2 regions of the Bradyrhizobium sp. 27S5 genome follow, and region 2 is predicted to be linked to the other one. Evidence: riboswitches for the same ligand, from Rfam matches in the RefSeq annotation. Region 2 holds a riboswitch; the other holds the start of a gene.

Region 1 (7,451 bases), 190 kb from region 2:
ACAGCGTGCGCCGCTCGGCGTGCAGCGCCGCCAGCAGCGAGCGCATCGCGGTCGAATAGCGCACCAGCTTCAGGAACGGCAGCATGCCGAACAGCACCAGCGCGGTCTTGTCACCAATCACAAGCGCGATGGCCGACGGCAGGAAGGCGAGCAGGTCGATCACGCCGAGCGCCGAGAAGGCGTATTCGAGCCGCGCCTGCAGCGGCGTCATGTCGCGCAGCGAGCGGCCGACCACGCTCCAGAGCCGCGCGGCATATTCCAGCGCAAAGGCGATGACGGCGGCGATTTCAATCGCCGTGAACAGCCACCACAGCTGCGCGTCGAACTCGGGCACCGATGCCAGGATCGCCGCCAGCACATCGACACTGATGATCGCGATGACGAGCCGGACAAAGCGCGAGCCGACCGAACGCGGCAGGTGGTCCTGCTCGAGCAGCTCGCAGAGACGGTCGCGCAGCCCGGGATCGCTGATCGTGGGCTTGCCCGGAGCCGTCGCCACGATCAGCCTCTCCGTCAGGCGCCGGCCGATGCCTGCTGAGTCATGGCCTGCTCGATCGCCGACAGCGCGGCATCCGCCTTGGCGCCGTCGGGGCCGCCCGCCTGCGCCATGTCGGGCCGGCCGCCGCCGCCCTTGCCGCCGAGCACCTCGGAGCCCTTGCGCACCAGCTCGACCGCATTGAAGCGCGAGGTCAGATCGGCGGTAACACCGACCACGATACCGGCCTTGCCGTCCTCGGTGACGCCGACGATCGCGACCACGCCCGAGCCGATCTGCTTCTTGCCGTCGTCGACGAGGCTCTTCAGGTCCTTGGTCTCGACGCCCTCGACCGCGCGGGCGAGCAGCTTGACGTTGCCGACCTCGCGCACGCCCGAGGCCGCGCCGTTCGACGACGCGCCGCCACCGCCCATCGCGAGCTTCTTGCGGGCGTCCGACAGGTCGCGCTCGAGCTTCTTGCGCTCTTCCATCAGCGCCGTGATGCGTGCCGGCACATCCTCGATCGTGGTGCGCAGCTCCTGCGCCGCGCTCTTGGCCAGCGCCATCGTGTCATTGGCGTGCCTGCGCGCATGGCGCCCGGTCAGTGCCTCGATGCGGCGAACGCCCGACGCCACCGCGCCCTCGCCGGTCACCGAGATCAGGCCGATATCGCCGGTGCGGCGGACATGGGTGCCGCCGCAAAGCTCGACCGACCAGCCGAGCACGTTCTGGCCGTGCTCGCGGGCGCTCTTGCCCATCGAGACGACGCGGACCTCGTCGCCGTATTTCTCGCCGAACAGCGCGCGTGCGCCGGCCTCGCGGGCGTCGTCGACCCCCATGATGCGGGTCGTCACCTCGTCATTCTCGAGCACGACGTCGTTGGCGATGTCCTCGACCCGGGCAAGCTCGTCCGGCGTGATCGGCTTCGGATGCACGAAGTCGAAGCGCAGCCGGTCCGGCGTGACCAGCGAGCCGCGCTGGGCGATGTGATCGCCGAGCACCTGGCGCAGCGCCTCATGCAAGAGGTGCGTCGCGGAGTGGTTGGCGCGGATCGACGAACGCCTCGCGTGATCGACCTCGAGCTGCAACGCGGTGCCGACGTTCAGCGTGCCCTGCTCCACCGTGCCCAGATGCACGAACAGATCGCCTGCCTTCTGCTGCGTGTCGGTGACGCGGAACTTGACGCCGTCACGCGTAAGGATGCCGATGTCGCCGACCTGGCCGCCGGACTCCGCATAGAACGGGGTCTGGTTCAACACGATCGCGCCGCTCTCGCCGGTCTTGAGAGTGCCGGTCTCGGCGCCGTCCTTGACCAGTGCCGTCACCACGCCTTCCGCGCTCTCGGTCTCATAGCCGAGGAATTCGGTCGCACCGAGCTTCTCGCGCAGCGGAAACCAGATCGCTTCGGTCGTCGCCTCGCCCGAACCTGTCCAGGAGGCGCGCGCCTTGACGCGCTGCCGCTCCATCGCATCGGTGAACGCCGCCTGGTCGACGCTGATGCCGCGCGACTTCAGCGCGTCCTGCGTCAAATCCAACGGGAAGCCAAAGGTGTCGTACAGCGTGAACGCGGTGTCGCCGTCGAACATGTCGCCCTTCTTGAGGCCGGCGCTCTTCTCGTCGAGGATCGATAGGCCGCGCACCAGCGTCTTGCGGAAGCGCGTCTCTTCCAGCCGCAGCGTCTCCTCGATCAGGTTCTCCGCACGCACCAGGTCCGGATAGGCCTGGCCCATCTCGCGGACCAGCGCCCAGACCAGCCGATGCATCAGCGGCTCATGCGCGCCGAGCAATTGGGCATGGCGCATCGCACGGCGCATGATCCGGCGCAGCACGTAGCCGCGGCCCTCGTTCGACGGCAGCACGCCGTCGGCAATCAGGAACGCCGACGAGCGCAGATGGTCCGCGATAACCCGATACGACGCAACGGTCTGCTCGTTCGGACCGTGTCCGAGCGCGGATGCGGCCGCATCGATCAAATGGTGGAACAGATCGGTCTCGAACACGCTTTCGGCGCCTTGCAGGATCAAGGCCATGCGTTCCAGGCCCATGCCGGTGTCGATCGAGGGACGCGGCAGCGGCACGCGCTCCTCCTTCGTCACCTGGTCGAACTGCATGAACACCAGGTTCCAGAACTCGAGGAAGCGATCGCCGTCCTCCTCCGGACTGCCCGGAGGTCCGCCCCAGATATGCTCGCCGCGGTCGATGAAGATCTCGGAGCACGGACCGCACGGCCCGGTATCGCCCGCCGCCCAGAAATTGTCCGACGTCGCGATGCGGATGATGCGGTCGTCCGAGAAGCCGGCGATCTTCTTCCAATGGCCCGCCGCCTCGTCGTCGTCGTGGTAGATGGTGACGAGCAGCTTGTCCTTCTTCAGCCCGAAATCCTTGGTGACCAGGTTCCAGGCGAGCTCGATCGCGCGCTCCTTGAAGTAATCGCCGAACGAGAAGTTGCCGAGCATCTCGAAGAAGGTGAGATGGCGCGCGGTGTAGCCGACATTGTCGAGGTCGTTATGCTTGCCGCCGGCGCGCACGCATTTCTGCGCGGTGGTCGCGCGCTGATAGGAACGCTTCTCGACGCCGGTGAAGACGTTCTTGAACTGCACCATGCCGGCCGCCGTGAACATCAGGGTCGGGTCGTTGCGCGGCACCAGCGGCGACGACGGCACGATTTCGTGGCCGTTCGCCTTGAAGTAGTTCAGAAAAGTCGACCTGATGTCGTTGACGCTGCTCATGTTCATCCAATCGGAAATAGGGGCCGGTCAGCCGCAAAAAGGCGTCATTTCCGGCCGAACGCTTTTAGACAAGGCCAGCTGCGGTGTCCAGAAACTGTGCAGGCGGATCATGGGCTTGCCGCGGCAGCACAAAGCCCATTGGATAGTTGCTGCGGCTGCGTTGACAGTCTTGGTGGCGCCGTGTTTTCTACCTACCTATAGCTAAGTCACGTCGGGAGAGACCGGCCTTGCGCCGGCGCCGAAGGAGCAACCGCCCCGGAAACTCTCAGGCAAAAGGACCGCGTGACGTCTGACATCTGGAAAGAGGCGCTGGGGTCATCCCCGATGCGTCCGCCGACGGGATAATACTCTCAGGCACAGCGACAGATGGGGCTTTCTGCAGGTTTCTCAAGGGGAAATAGGTCCCCTGCGGGAACCGCGAGGGCCCTGTGATGCTTGCGCGCGAAACTTCCCCGCTGAAACAGACCCCGCTGCACGCGCTGCACCTGGCGCGCGGCGCCAAGATGGTGCCGTTCGCCGGCTATGACATGCCGGTGCAATACACCGCCGGCGTGCTCAAGGAGCACTTGCACACCCGCAGCAACGCCGGCCTGTTCGACGTGTCCCACATGGGCCAGCTCGCGCTGAAGCCCAAATCCGGCAAGGTCACTGATGCAGCGCTCGCGCTGGAAAAACTGGTGCCGCAGGACATTGTCGGCATCGCGCCGGGACGGCAGCGCTACGCCCAATTCACCAATGACGACGGCGGGCTGCTCGACGATTTGATGGTCGCGAATTTCGGCGATCATTTGTTCCTGGTGGTGAACGCCGCCTGCAAGGCCGAGGACGAGGCGCATCTGCGCGCGCATCTCTCCGACGCCTGCGAAATCGTGTCGCTGGCCGACCGCGCGCTGATCGCGCTGCAGGGGCCGACAGCCGAATCGGCGCTGGCGAAACTTTGTGCAGATGTCAGTTCGATGAAATTCATGGACGCCGGCCCGCGCCGCGTCGCCGATATCGACTGTTTCGTCTCGCGCTCCGGCTACACCGGCGAGGACGGTTTTGAGATCTCGGTGCCGGCGGACAAGGCCGAAACCCTGGTCACCGCACTGCTGGACAATCCCGACGTGCTGCCGATCGGGCTTGGCGCGCGCGACAGCCTGCGGCTCGAAGCCGGGCTTTGCCTCTATGGCCACGATATCGACACCACGACGACGCCGGTCGAAGGCGCGCTGGGATGGTCGGTACAGAAGGTTCGCCGCAGCGGCGGCGGCCGCGCCGGCGGTTTTCCGGGCGCCGACAAGATCCTCGCACAGTTCGCGCAAGGCGCTTCCCGCCGCCGTGTCGGCTTGCGACCGGAAGGCCGCGCGCCGGTGCGCGAAGGCGCCGTCCTGTTCGCCGATCCGACCTCGACCGAGCCAATCGGCAAGGTGACGTCGGGCGGCTTCGGCCCGAGCCTCAATGCGCCGGTTGCGATGGGCTATCTGCCGACCTCGCTTTCCGCGCTCGACACCACCGTTTTCGCCGAGGTGCGCGGCCAGCGGCTGCCGCTGAAGGTCGCCGCCACGCCCTTCGTTCCCAACACCTACAAACGCTGAACGCCAAAGGATCGATCCCCATGACGACGCTGTACACGTCCGACCACGAATGGCTCCGCATCGAGGGCGACGTCGCCACGATCGGGATCACCGACTACGCGCAATCGCAGCTCGGCGACGTCGTGTTCGTCGAATTGCCGAAGGTCGGCCGCAGCCTGAAGAAGGCCGAGGCCGCCGCCGTCGTCGAATCCGTCAAGGCCGCCTCCGACGTCTACGCGCCGATCACCGGCGAGGTGATCGAGGTCAACGAAGAACTCGCGGCCGAGCCCGCGCTGGTCAATTCGGATGCCGGCGGCAAGGCCTGGTTCTTCAAGCTGAAGATATCAGACAAGAGCGAGCTCGGCGGCCTGATGGATGAGGCCGCCTACGCCGCCCACACCGCCTAAAGGATCAGCCCGAGGATCAAGCCATGAACGCGCCCTTCAAGCCGATCAACGAAGCCGCCACCGATTTCGTCCGCCGCCACATCGGACCGTCGCCGCGCGACGTCAACGCGATGCTGGAGACGGTCGGCGCTGCGAGCCTGCAGGCACTGATGAACGAGACGCTGCCGGCGTCGATCCGCCAGAAGGCGCCGCTCGATCTCGGCCGCGCGCTGAGCGAGACCGAGGCGCTTTCGCATATGAGCGAGCTCGCCGCGCAGAACCAGGTGTTCACCTCGCTGATCGGCCAGGGCTATTCCGGCACCATCCTGCCCGCGGTGATCCAGCGCAACATCCTGGAGAACCCGGCCTGGTACACCGCCTACACGCCGTACCAGCCGGAGATCAGCCAGGGCCGGCTCGAAGCGCTGTTCAACTTCCAGACCATGGTCTGCGACCTCACCGGGCTCGACGTCGCCAACGCCTCGCTGCTCGACGAGGCGACCGCGGCGGCGGAGGCGATGGCGCTCGCCGAGCGCCACTCGCAGGTCAAGGCGAAGGTGTTCTTCGTCGACAAGGAGGTGCATCCGCAGACGCTTGCGGTGATGCGCACGCGCGCCGCGCCCTTGGGCTGGGCACTGGTCGTCGGCGATCCCCTGACCGAACTCGACAAGGCCGACGTGCTCGGCGCGCTGCTGCAATATCCGGGCACATCAGGCGCGGTGCGCGACCTCAGGCCTGCGATCGCGTCGCTGCGCGCCAAGGGCGCGCTTGCGATCGTGGCGGCCGACCTGCTGTCGCTGACGCTGCTCACCTCGCCCGGCGAGCTCGGCGCCGACATCGCAATCGGCTCGGCGCAGCGGTTCGGCGTGCCGATGGGTTATGGCGGGCCGCACGCCGCCTACATGGCGGTGCGTGACACGCTGAAGCGCTCGCTGCCCGGCCGAATCGTCGGCCTGTCGGTGGATTCCCGCGGTGCACCCGCCTATCGGCTCGCGCTGCAGACCCGCGAGCAGCATATCCGCCGCGAGAAGGCGACCTCGAACATCTGCACCGCGCAGGTGCTGCTCGCCGTGATCGCCTCGATGTATGCGGTGTATCACGGCCCCGAGGGCCTCACCCATATCGCACGCAGCGTGCATCGCCGCGCCACCGTGCTTGCCGCAGGCCTGCGCAAGCTCGGCCTTGCGCCGACCAGCGACGCCTTCTTCGACACCGTGACGGTCGAGGCCGGTGCGAAGCAGATCGAGATCGTCTCCCGTGCGCTGGCGGAGCGGATCAATCTGCGCATCGGCGCAACCACGCTCGGCATCGCGCTCGACGAGACCACGACGCCGGAGACCGTCGAGGCGGTGTGGCGCGTGTTCGGCGGCAAGCTCAGCTATGCCGAGATCGAGGCGGCCGCACGCGAGGCGCTGCCGAAGGAGCTGCGGCGCAGCAGCGCCTTCCTGACCCATCCTGTGTTCAACACCCACCGCTCGGAGACCGAGCTGCTGCGCTACATGCGCAAGCTCAGCGATCGTGACCTCGCGCTCGACCGCGCCATGATCCCGCTTGGCTCCTGCACCATGAAGCTGAACGCCACCACCGAGATGATCCCGCTGACCTGGCCGGCGTTCGGCAATCTGCATCCGTTTGCGCCTGCGGATCAGGCCAAGGGCTATCACGCGCTTTTTAAGCGGCTGGAGGCTTGGCTGTGCGACATCACCGGCTATGACGCGGTGTCGCTGCAGCCGAACTCCGGCGCGCAGGGCGAATATGCCGGGCTTCTCGCCATCCGCGGCTATCATCTCGCGCGCGGCGAGCCGCACCGCAAGGTGTGTCTGATCCCCTCCTCCGCGCACGGCACCAATCCGGCCTCGGCCGCGATGGTCGGCATGGACGTCGTGGTGGTGGCCTGCGACGCGCGCGGCGATGTCGACGTCAATGATCTTCGGGCCAAGGCGGAGAAGCACTCGAAAGACCTCGCCGCCGTGATGATCACCTATCCGTCGACCCACGGCGTGTTCGAGGAGCATATCAGCGAGATCTGCGACATCGTGCATGCGCATGGCGGACAGGTCTATCTCGACGGCGCCAACATGAATGCGCAGGTCGGGCTGTCCCGGCCCGGCGACTACGGCGCCGATGTCAGCCATCTCAATTTGCACAAGACCTTCTGCATCCCGCATGGCGGCGGCGGCCCCGGCATGGGCCCGATCGGCGTCAAGGCGCATCTGGCGCCCTATTTGCCGGGCCATCCCGCAACCGACGGCACGGTTGCGCACGCCATCGGCCCGGTGTCGGCCGCGCCGTTCGGTTCGGCGTC
Region 2 (7,451 bases):
GAGGCAGGCGTCGGCGCGATAGCCGCGCATCAGAGTGGACAATGCGCCGTTGCCGGTGCTCTCTTCCTCGGTCACGGTCTGCAGATGGACGCGCCCGCCCGGGGCATAGCCGGCGTCTCTGATAGCATCGAGCGCGAAGATCATTGCCGAGACACCGGCCTTCATGTCTTGCGCGCCACGCCCGAACATCCAGCCGTCGCGCACGGCGCCTGCGAACGGCGGCTGGTCCCAGAGGTCAGCGGGCCCCTCCGGCACCACGTCGATATGACCTTGCAAGATCAGGCTGCGCCCGCTGCCTTTGCTGTTCTTCGTCGCAACAACCTGCTGCGATCCGGCAAGATCGATGCCGTCCATTGGCGCAGCCTTCGGATGGCTCATCAGATTGACGTCCGCAAGGCTGAACACATCGACGTCGTAGCGGCGCTTTGCGAACTGCTCGGCCAGCCAAAGTTGTTGCGGCGCCTCCTGTCCGCGCAAGCTGCGGAACTGCACCATGCTTGACAGGAACGCGATCTGATCGTCGAAGTTTCGATCGACGGCCGCGCACAGCTCTGCGGCAATCTGATCAGGCTTGGTCAACGTCTCAGTTGTCATGTCGCGCCTTTCGTGGAGCCCTGTGCAGAAGGCTGAGCGTTGACTGTTTTGGAAAGACGGCGCACGGAGTTGGCGCAATGTCATGCGTGCCCGCCACCCCAATGCGCATTGTCCCCTCTCGCGATGAAGCGCTTTTTCCCATTGTGACGCTAGTTCCTATCACGCGGTGTTTCTCAGCGAATTCCGACTTCGGCACTGGCAAATACGCTCATATTCTTCCTCTTCGGCCGGATAATTAGGGGAAAGCTGCGTGTGTGGTCTCGGTCGTATCGACCTGCGACGGCACCATTGAAGGCGTGTCGAGGTCGCTCCAATCATCGATCGCCCCTGCTACCATCTGCGCCGTCGCGGCCGAGAGCGTCCAGCCGAGATGACCGTGGCCCGTATTGTAAAACACGCCCGGAATCCGTCCGGCGCGAACCACCGGCATCATGTTCGGCATCATCGGGCGCAGGCCCGCCCATGGCACGATCTTCGAGGTGTCGATCCCGGGGAAATGAAGTCGCACCCAGTCCACCAGCGGCTGGATCCGGTCGGCGCGAATGTCGCGGTTGAAGCCGTTGAACTCGGCGGTGCCGGCGACGCGGAAGCGGTCGGCGCCGAGCCGGCTGGTGACGATTTTCGCAGCTTCATCGAGCAGGCTGACGGTCGGCGCAGCGTCCCGGCTCTGCGGCGCATCGAGTTGCACCGTGATCGAATATCCCTTCACCGGATAGACGTTGACGCGGTCGTTGAGCATGCCAGCGAAGTGACGGCTCGCCACCCCGGCGCAGATGACCAAACCGTCCGCCTGTAACTCATGCCGCGTCGCGACGTCAGCGTCGTGCGAAGCGGCTTCGTTCCAACTGACCCGGAAGCCGTCGTCGCCGCGCGCGATCGCATCGACATCGGCTTCGTGGATGAAGGCCGCGCCGCGGCGGATGCAGGCGTCGGCAAGCCCGCGGGTGAACTTGTGGATATCGCCGGTCGCGTCCGACGGCGTGAAGAAGCCGCCATAGCAGGCCGTCTGCAGCGCGGGTTCGATGGTGCGGATTTCGTCCGCCGTCACCGGCCGGCGGTCGAGCCCGCCTTGCTGCAGCAGTGTGTTGACCCGCAGGCCCGCTTCGAAGCCGGCCTTGTCGTGATAGACGTGCAGGATGCCGCGGCGTTCGAGATCGAAGGCGATGTTCTCGCGCTGCGCGATCGAGAACAAATGCTTGCGCGCTTCGATTGCGAGCCGCGTGGTCTCGATGGTGTTGCTGCGATAGCGGCCGATGTGGCCGACGAACTCTCCGATCCAGGAATATTTGTGCCAGCTCGGCTTCGGGTTCATCAGCAGCGGCGCGTCGCTCCTGAGCATCCAGCGCAGACCCTTGAGGATGGTTGCGGCGCTGTTCCAGACTTCCGCGTTGCTGGCGGAAAGCTGCCCGCCATTGGCGAACGAGGTTTCCATCGCGGCGTAGCGATGCCTGTCGAGGACAGTCACCCGGTAGCCGCGTTCGAGCAGGGCATAGGCCGTCGTCACGCCGGTGATGCCGGCGCCAATGATCGCAATGTGAGGCATGATGGCCTTCAGGCTCCCGTGGGTTAGAGTCGCCGAACCACCGGTGAAACCGGCGTCGGCGCCCCATCTGTCACGGTACCTGAGAGCTTGATCCGCATCGGGCCGAGGCCCAATAGCGAACTATCCCCTTCGGTGGACGTCATGGCCCTTGATGTGCGGCCATGTCCGTCTCTCTCCAGATCGTCCTGACGATACAGTCCTTTTGCCTGAGAGTTTCCGGGGCGGTTGCTCCGTCGGCGCCGAAGCCAACAACACGCATGTTGTTGCTCCGATCTCTCCCGCATCGTCGTGTTGGACGGCCGGACCGTAGGCGAAGCCTGAAAATTGGACAAGGCTAAATTTCGATCCGGCAGTGCCAACGTGTTGTGCAGTGCAAATCGATGTCAGTCCAGCGTCGCCAGCAGTGCCGCCATCAGGCGGCCGCGTTCGGCGAGGCTGTCGACCTCGATATGTTCGTTGAGCGTATGCGCGTCTGCGCCGCGAACGCCGAGGCCGTCGAGCGTGGGGATACCCATCGCGCCGGTGAAGTTGCCGTCCGAGCCGCCGCCGGCGCTGCCATGCGGCAGATCGAGGCCCATCGCCGCCGCGAGGCCCTTTGCCTTTTCATAGAGCGCCATGGTGCCGGCATCCGGCTCCCACACCGGGCGGGTGACGCCGCGCGTCACCTTGAATGTCACGTCGTTGGCGGTGCCGGACAGCGCCAGCATGCGCTCGACGCCGCGGTCGAGATCGGCCTGGCGCTTGGCCATGCTGAGCGCTTCGCCGGTGCAGGTCGTCGCAACGCAATTGACCCATTGGCCGCCATGCACGATGCCGACCGAGAACGTGCAGTCCTCGGTGGTCATGCCGTCGATGGCGATGATCTGCCGGGCCATCTCGCGGATCGCGGAGCGGCCCGACGACAGCGTCGCGCCGGCGTGGCTCGGCTTGCCTGTTGCTTCCAGATTGAAGCGCGCGATCGCGTAGCGACCGGTGACGACGCCGTTGTTCGGACGGCCGGGCTCCGGCACCAGCACATATTTGTTGCGCGCGGCTTCCGCCTCGATGATGTCGCGCGTCGACGGCGTGCCGACCTCTTCATCGGGGGTGAACAGCACCGTGATCGGCAGCGGTGTCGTGAAGGCCGCGCGCGCCAATTGCCTGATCGCCTCGATCGACAGGTAGTTGCCGCCCTTCATGTCGAAGATGCCGGGCCCGAAACATTTGTTGCCTTCGCGCCGCCACTTCAGCTTCTCGATGGTGCCGACCGGGTGCACGGTGTCCAGATGGCCGGCGATCAGGATGCCGGGCTGGCCTTGCTTCGGATGGGGAAAACGGGCGCGGACGCAGCCGGCAAAGCCCTGGCGACCGGCGATGCGCTCGATCGTCGCACCCATGATCGCCATCTCGCGTGCGGCAAGGTCGAGCATGCGTTCGACTGCCGCCGAATCCCAGGTCGGGCTCTCGCACTCCACCCAGCCGCGCAGGCCCTGCAGCATTGTTTCGGAATCAAAGGGAAGATTGGCTGGGTTCATCGTTTTTCTCTCTTGTTGTTTTGATCGCGCCGGCATCGCGCGCGCGTTACGAAAATCTCAGCCGACGAACTTGTAAAGCCAAAATCTGGCGCGCGGCCTCATTCGTTTGTGTACGTCCGATCCCGCCCGAAACCGATTGACGCGCATTGCGCTTGGTGCAAGTCTCGATTTCACAAGCCATACAGCATGTTAGTTCGCCTAAATAACGAACCTCATGCATAACGAATAAGCCGGCTTTGACCAGTTTCACGTCAGGAGAGATTTCATGTTCCCTATCTCGCGTTGGAAGCACCGCACGCTTGCGGCTGCGTTGACGGCGCTTGCACTGTCGTTCGCGCCGCAGGAATTGTCATTTGCACCGCAGGCGATGGCTGCGGGCAAGACCATCACCGCGGTGATGCACTCGGATCTGCGTGTCATCGATCCGATCATGACCACCGCCTACATCACCCGCGATCATGGTTATATGGTCTATGACACGCTGCTGGCGACGGATTCCAACTTCAAGATCCAGCCGCAGATGGCGGACTGGAAGGTTTCCGACGACAAGCTGACCTACACGTTCACGCTGCGCGACGGTCTGAAGTGGCATGACGGTGCGCCGGTTACCGCGGAAGACTGCGTCGCCTCGCTGCAGCGCTGGGGCAAGGTCGACGGCATGGGCCAGAAGCTGATGGACTTCGTCGCGAGCCTGGAGGCGACCGACGCCAAGACCATCACGCTGAAGCTGAAGGAGCCTTACGGCCTCGTGCTCGAATCGATCGGCAAGCCGTCGTCGCGCGTGCCGTTCATGATGCCGAAGCGTCTCGCCGAGACGCCGCCGGACAAGCCGATCCCGGAACAGATCGGCTCCGGACCGTTCAAATTCGTGCAGGCGGAATTCCAGCCTGGCGTGAAGGCGGTGTACGAGAAGAACAAGGACTACGTGCCGCGCAAGGAGCCGGCGAGCTGGACCGCAGGCGGCAAGGTCGTCAAGGTCGACCGCGTCGAGTGGGTCACGATGGCTGACGCGCAGACCGCGGTGAACGCGCTGCAGTCCGGCGACATCGATTTCATGGAGAACCTCCCGTTCGACATGCTGCCGGTGCTCGAAGCCAATCCGGATCTCAAGATCGACGTCCTGAACAAGTTCGGCTTCCAGACCCTTGGTCGCATGAACTTCCTCTATCCGCCGTTCGACAATCCGAAGGTGCGCCGCGCCGCGTTCCTGGCGATGAACCAGAAGGACGTGCTCGACGCGCTGGTCGGCAATGCCAAGTACCAGAAGATTTGCGGCGCTTTCTTCGTCTGCGGCACGCCGCTGGAGACCGACGTCGGTGCCGAAACGCTGGTGAAGGGCAGCGGCATGGCGGAAGCCAAGAAGGCGCTTGCCGCGTCCGGCTATGACGGCACGCCCGTCGTGATCATGGGGCCGGGCGATGTGACCACGCTGAAGGCCCAGCCGATCGTCGTGGCGCAGCAGTTGCGCGATGCCGGCTTCAAGGTGGATTTCCAGGCCACCGATTGGCAGACCGTCGTGACCCGCCGCGCCAGCCAGAAGTCGCCGAAGGAAGGCGGCTGGAACATGTTCTTCACCAACTGGGTCGCAGCCGACGTCGCCGATCCGATCGTCAACGCGTCGATCACCGGCCGTGGCAAGAACGGCGGCTGGTTCGGCTGGGCCGAGGATCCGAAGATCGAGGAGCTGCGCGACAAGTTCGCGCGCGCTGGCTCGGCCGAGGAAAAGAAGAAGATCGCCGCTGACATCCAGACCGAGGCCTACGATCAGGTGATCTACATTCCGCTCGGCCAGTACACGGTTCCGAGTGCCTGGCGGAAGTCGTTGACCGGTGTGCTCGACGGTCCGGCGACGCCGATCTTCTGGAATATCGACAAGTCCGAGTAGGCTTGCGGTCTTACTCACGACGAATGGCCGGGCGTTGTCCCGGCCATTTTCGTTTGAGCTGTCGCCTCTAGAGCTTCGGTTCTGATTGAATCAGAACCGAAGCTCTAGTTTCTTGTTTGACGCGTTTTCTTCACGCGAACCGGTGCCCACTTCGCTCGAAAACGCTCTAATGTGAGTGACCCGATTTCGCGGCGCTCGCGCTCGACAGGCTGGAGAGCTGTGTCGGCCCGACCGCCGCGCCGTTGATCCAGACCGCCGTTCCTGCGGCGAGTGCCAGCAATCCGTACAGCATGATCGCGCCACGAATCCATCGCCGGTAGATCACGCGCTCGTTGGGCGTCGCGTCGCGGAATTTCTGGGCATTGAGCCCGTTGCTGCAATGGGCCGCGTCGTCGCCATGCTCGAGAATGGAGGCGCCTTGATCGCGCGCCCTGTCGCCAGCAATCCGATTGCAGTTTGCAATCTCCATCACCGATCTCCGACCAAAATCGATTTCGAAATGCGACGGCCGCGAAATATGCGGCCGGAATTTCCAATGCGCCAAGACAACGCGCCAAGACGACGCATCACGACTACGACACGCCGCGATCCCGGCTTGTGAGCCGCGCCACAGCCCGGAAACACGATCAAGTGATGCGAGCATCGTGATACCGCGCGTGCCCGCCGAGGCCGCGGGCGCGCGCGTGGCATGCCAACGCGTTTGGCGATGTCTTAAGGTTCCCGTCAGAATCGCGTCGTAACCTGACCGCCAGCTTGTGTACCGACCGCGACGGGTTCATGGCCGACGACGAAAGCAGGCCCGCGCCAGCCGGCGGGCAACAGCCGATGCCGACCGATGAGCGGCGTGGCGGCTCCCGTCGCCGCGTCCTCAAATCAGGGGCGATCGAGTTCGGCAATGAAGCGATATCCTGCACGGTCCGAAATCTTTCTCCGCAGGGGGCCTGCATCGAAGTCAATTCGCCGCTGTGGTTTCCCGACCGCTTCGTCCTCGCCGTCGACGGCCAGCGGCACACCTGCCGGGTGATCTGGAAGAAGGAGCGGCGGATCGGTCTGGGGTTTGCGTAAGGCTCGGCTTGCCGAGCCGTAACTCGCGGCAACCGCATCGCCTTCGCCTGGCTGGCTGTCGCGCCGACGCTACTCATTTCGCGAGCGAAGGCTGGTGCGGGCGGTGGGAGTCGAACCCACACGACGTTGCCATCGAGGGATTTTAAGTCCCTTGCGTCTACCAGTTCCGCCACGTCCGCATTGCGCCAGGCGCGCCGATTTCTAGCGCGTTTGAGCGCGAAGTGGAATTGTCATTATCCGGTGCTAACAGGTGCGGTTTCAAAGACTTAAACAGTGGCCAGCAATTCCATTTGCTTCGGCCGCCCCGCATTGGGATAAGCAGCGCGCCGCCGCGATTGAGCCTCAATCCGGACACCGGCGGCTGCTTTAGGCAATCTCAACACTGTCTGATTAAGAAAGCCGAATGTCTGTTCGTTTCCCACGCCGCTCAAAGCTGTCGCGCGCGGCGGCCGTCATTGTGCTGCTTGCCTCGGCCGCGGGCGTTTCCGGCTGCGCACAGATCGGCGACACCATGTCGCCGGCGTTCGCCGATCCCGCCAAATACGACCTTTATGATTGCAAGCAGCTTGAGACCGAGCGCAAGAACCTCGCGACCCGCGCGGCCGATCAGGAGAAGCTGATGGCCAAGGCGGAGACCGGCGTCGGCGGTACCGTGGTCTCCGAGATGGTCTATCGTAACGAGCTGATCTCGATCCACGCCCAGCAGAAGCTTGCCGATCAGGCCTGGCGCAGCAACAAGTGCCATGAAAGCCCGCCGGACGAGACCGCTGCGGCCGCAGCGCCCGCCGCGCCGGCGGCAGCCGCGAAGGGGGCACGCGCCCCGCGGGGCGTCGTCCACTAAACTCAGCGC

What was found. Region 2 has a riboswitch for glycine ahead of WDM24_RS26480 (D-amino acid dehydrogenase). Riboswitches for the same ligand answer to the same signal wherever they lie in the genome.
Region 1: linked by a shared signal. The riboswitch ahead of gcvT (glycine cleavage system aminomethyltransferase GcvT) and the one ahead of WDM24_RS26480 (D-amino acid dehydrogenase) in region 2 are both predicted to bind glycine.

Annotation. Positions count from the first base shown of each region.
Region 1 is NZ_CP147714.1:5,790,756-5,798,206, forward strand. Features, by position in the region: gene WDM24_RS27360 (cyclic nucleotide-gated ion channel) at 1-502, opposite strand, end outside; gene alaS (alanine--tRNA ligase) at 514-3,204, opposite strand; glycine riboswitch at 3,406-3,495, shown strand; gene gcvT (glycine cleavage system aminomethyltransferase GcvT) at 3,636-4,781, shown strand; gene gcvH (glycine cleavage system protein GcvH) at 4,802-5,167, shown strand; gene gcvP (aminomethyl-transferring glycine dehydrogenase) at 5,191-7,451, shown strand, end outside.
Region 2 is NZ_CP147714.1:5,605,485-5,612,935, reverse strand. Features, by position in the region: gene WDM24_RS26485 (ArgE/DapE family deacylase) at 1-594, opposite strand, end outside; gene WDM24_RS26480 (D-amino acid dehydrogenase) at 830-2,137, opposite strand; glycine riboswitch at 2,203-2,318, opposite strand; glycine riboswitch at 2,322-2,428, opposite strand; gene WDM24_RS26475 (M20/M25/M40 family metallo-hydrolase) at 2,521-3,651, opposite strand; gene WDM24_RS26470 (ABC transporter substrate-binding protein) at 3,917-5,536, shown strand; gene WDM24_RS26465 (hypothetical protein) at 5,703-6,005, opposite strand; gene WDM24_RS26460 (PilZ domain-containing protein) at 6,314-6,601, shown strand; tRNA gene WDM24_RS26455 (tRNA-Leu) at 6,694-6,780, opposite strand; gene WDM24_RS26450 (twin-arginine translocation pathway signal) at 7,005-7,442, shown strand.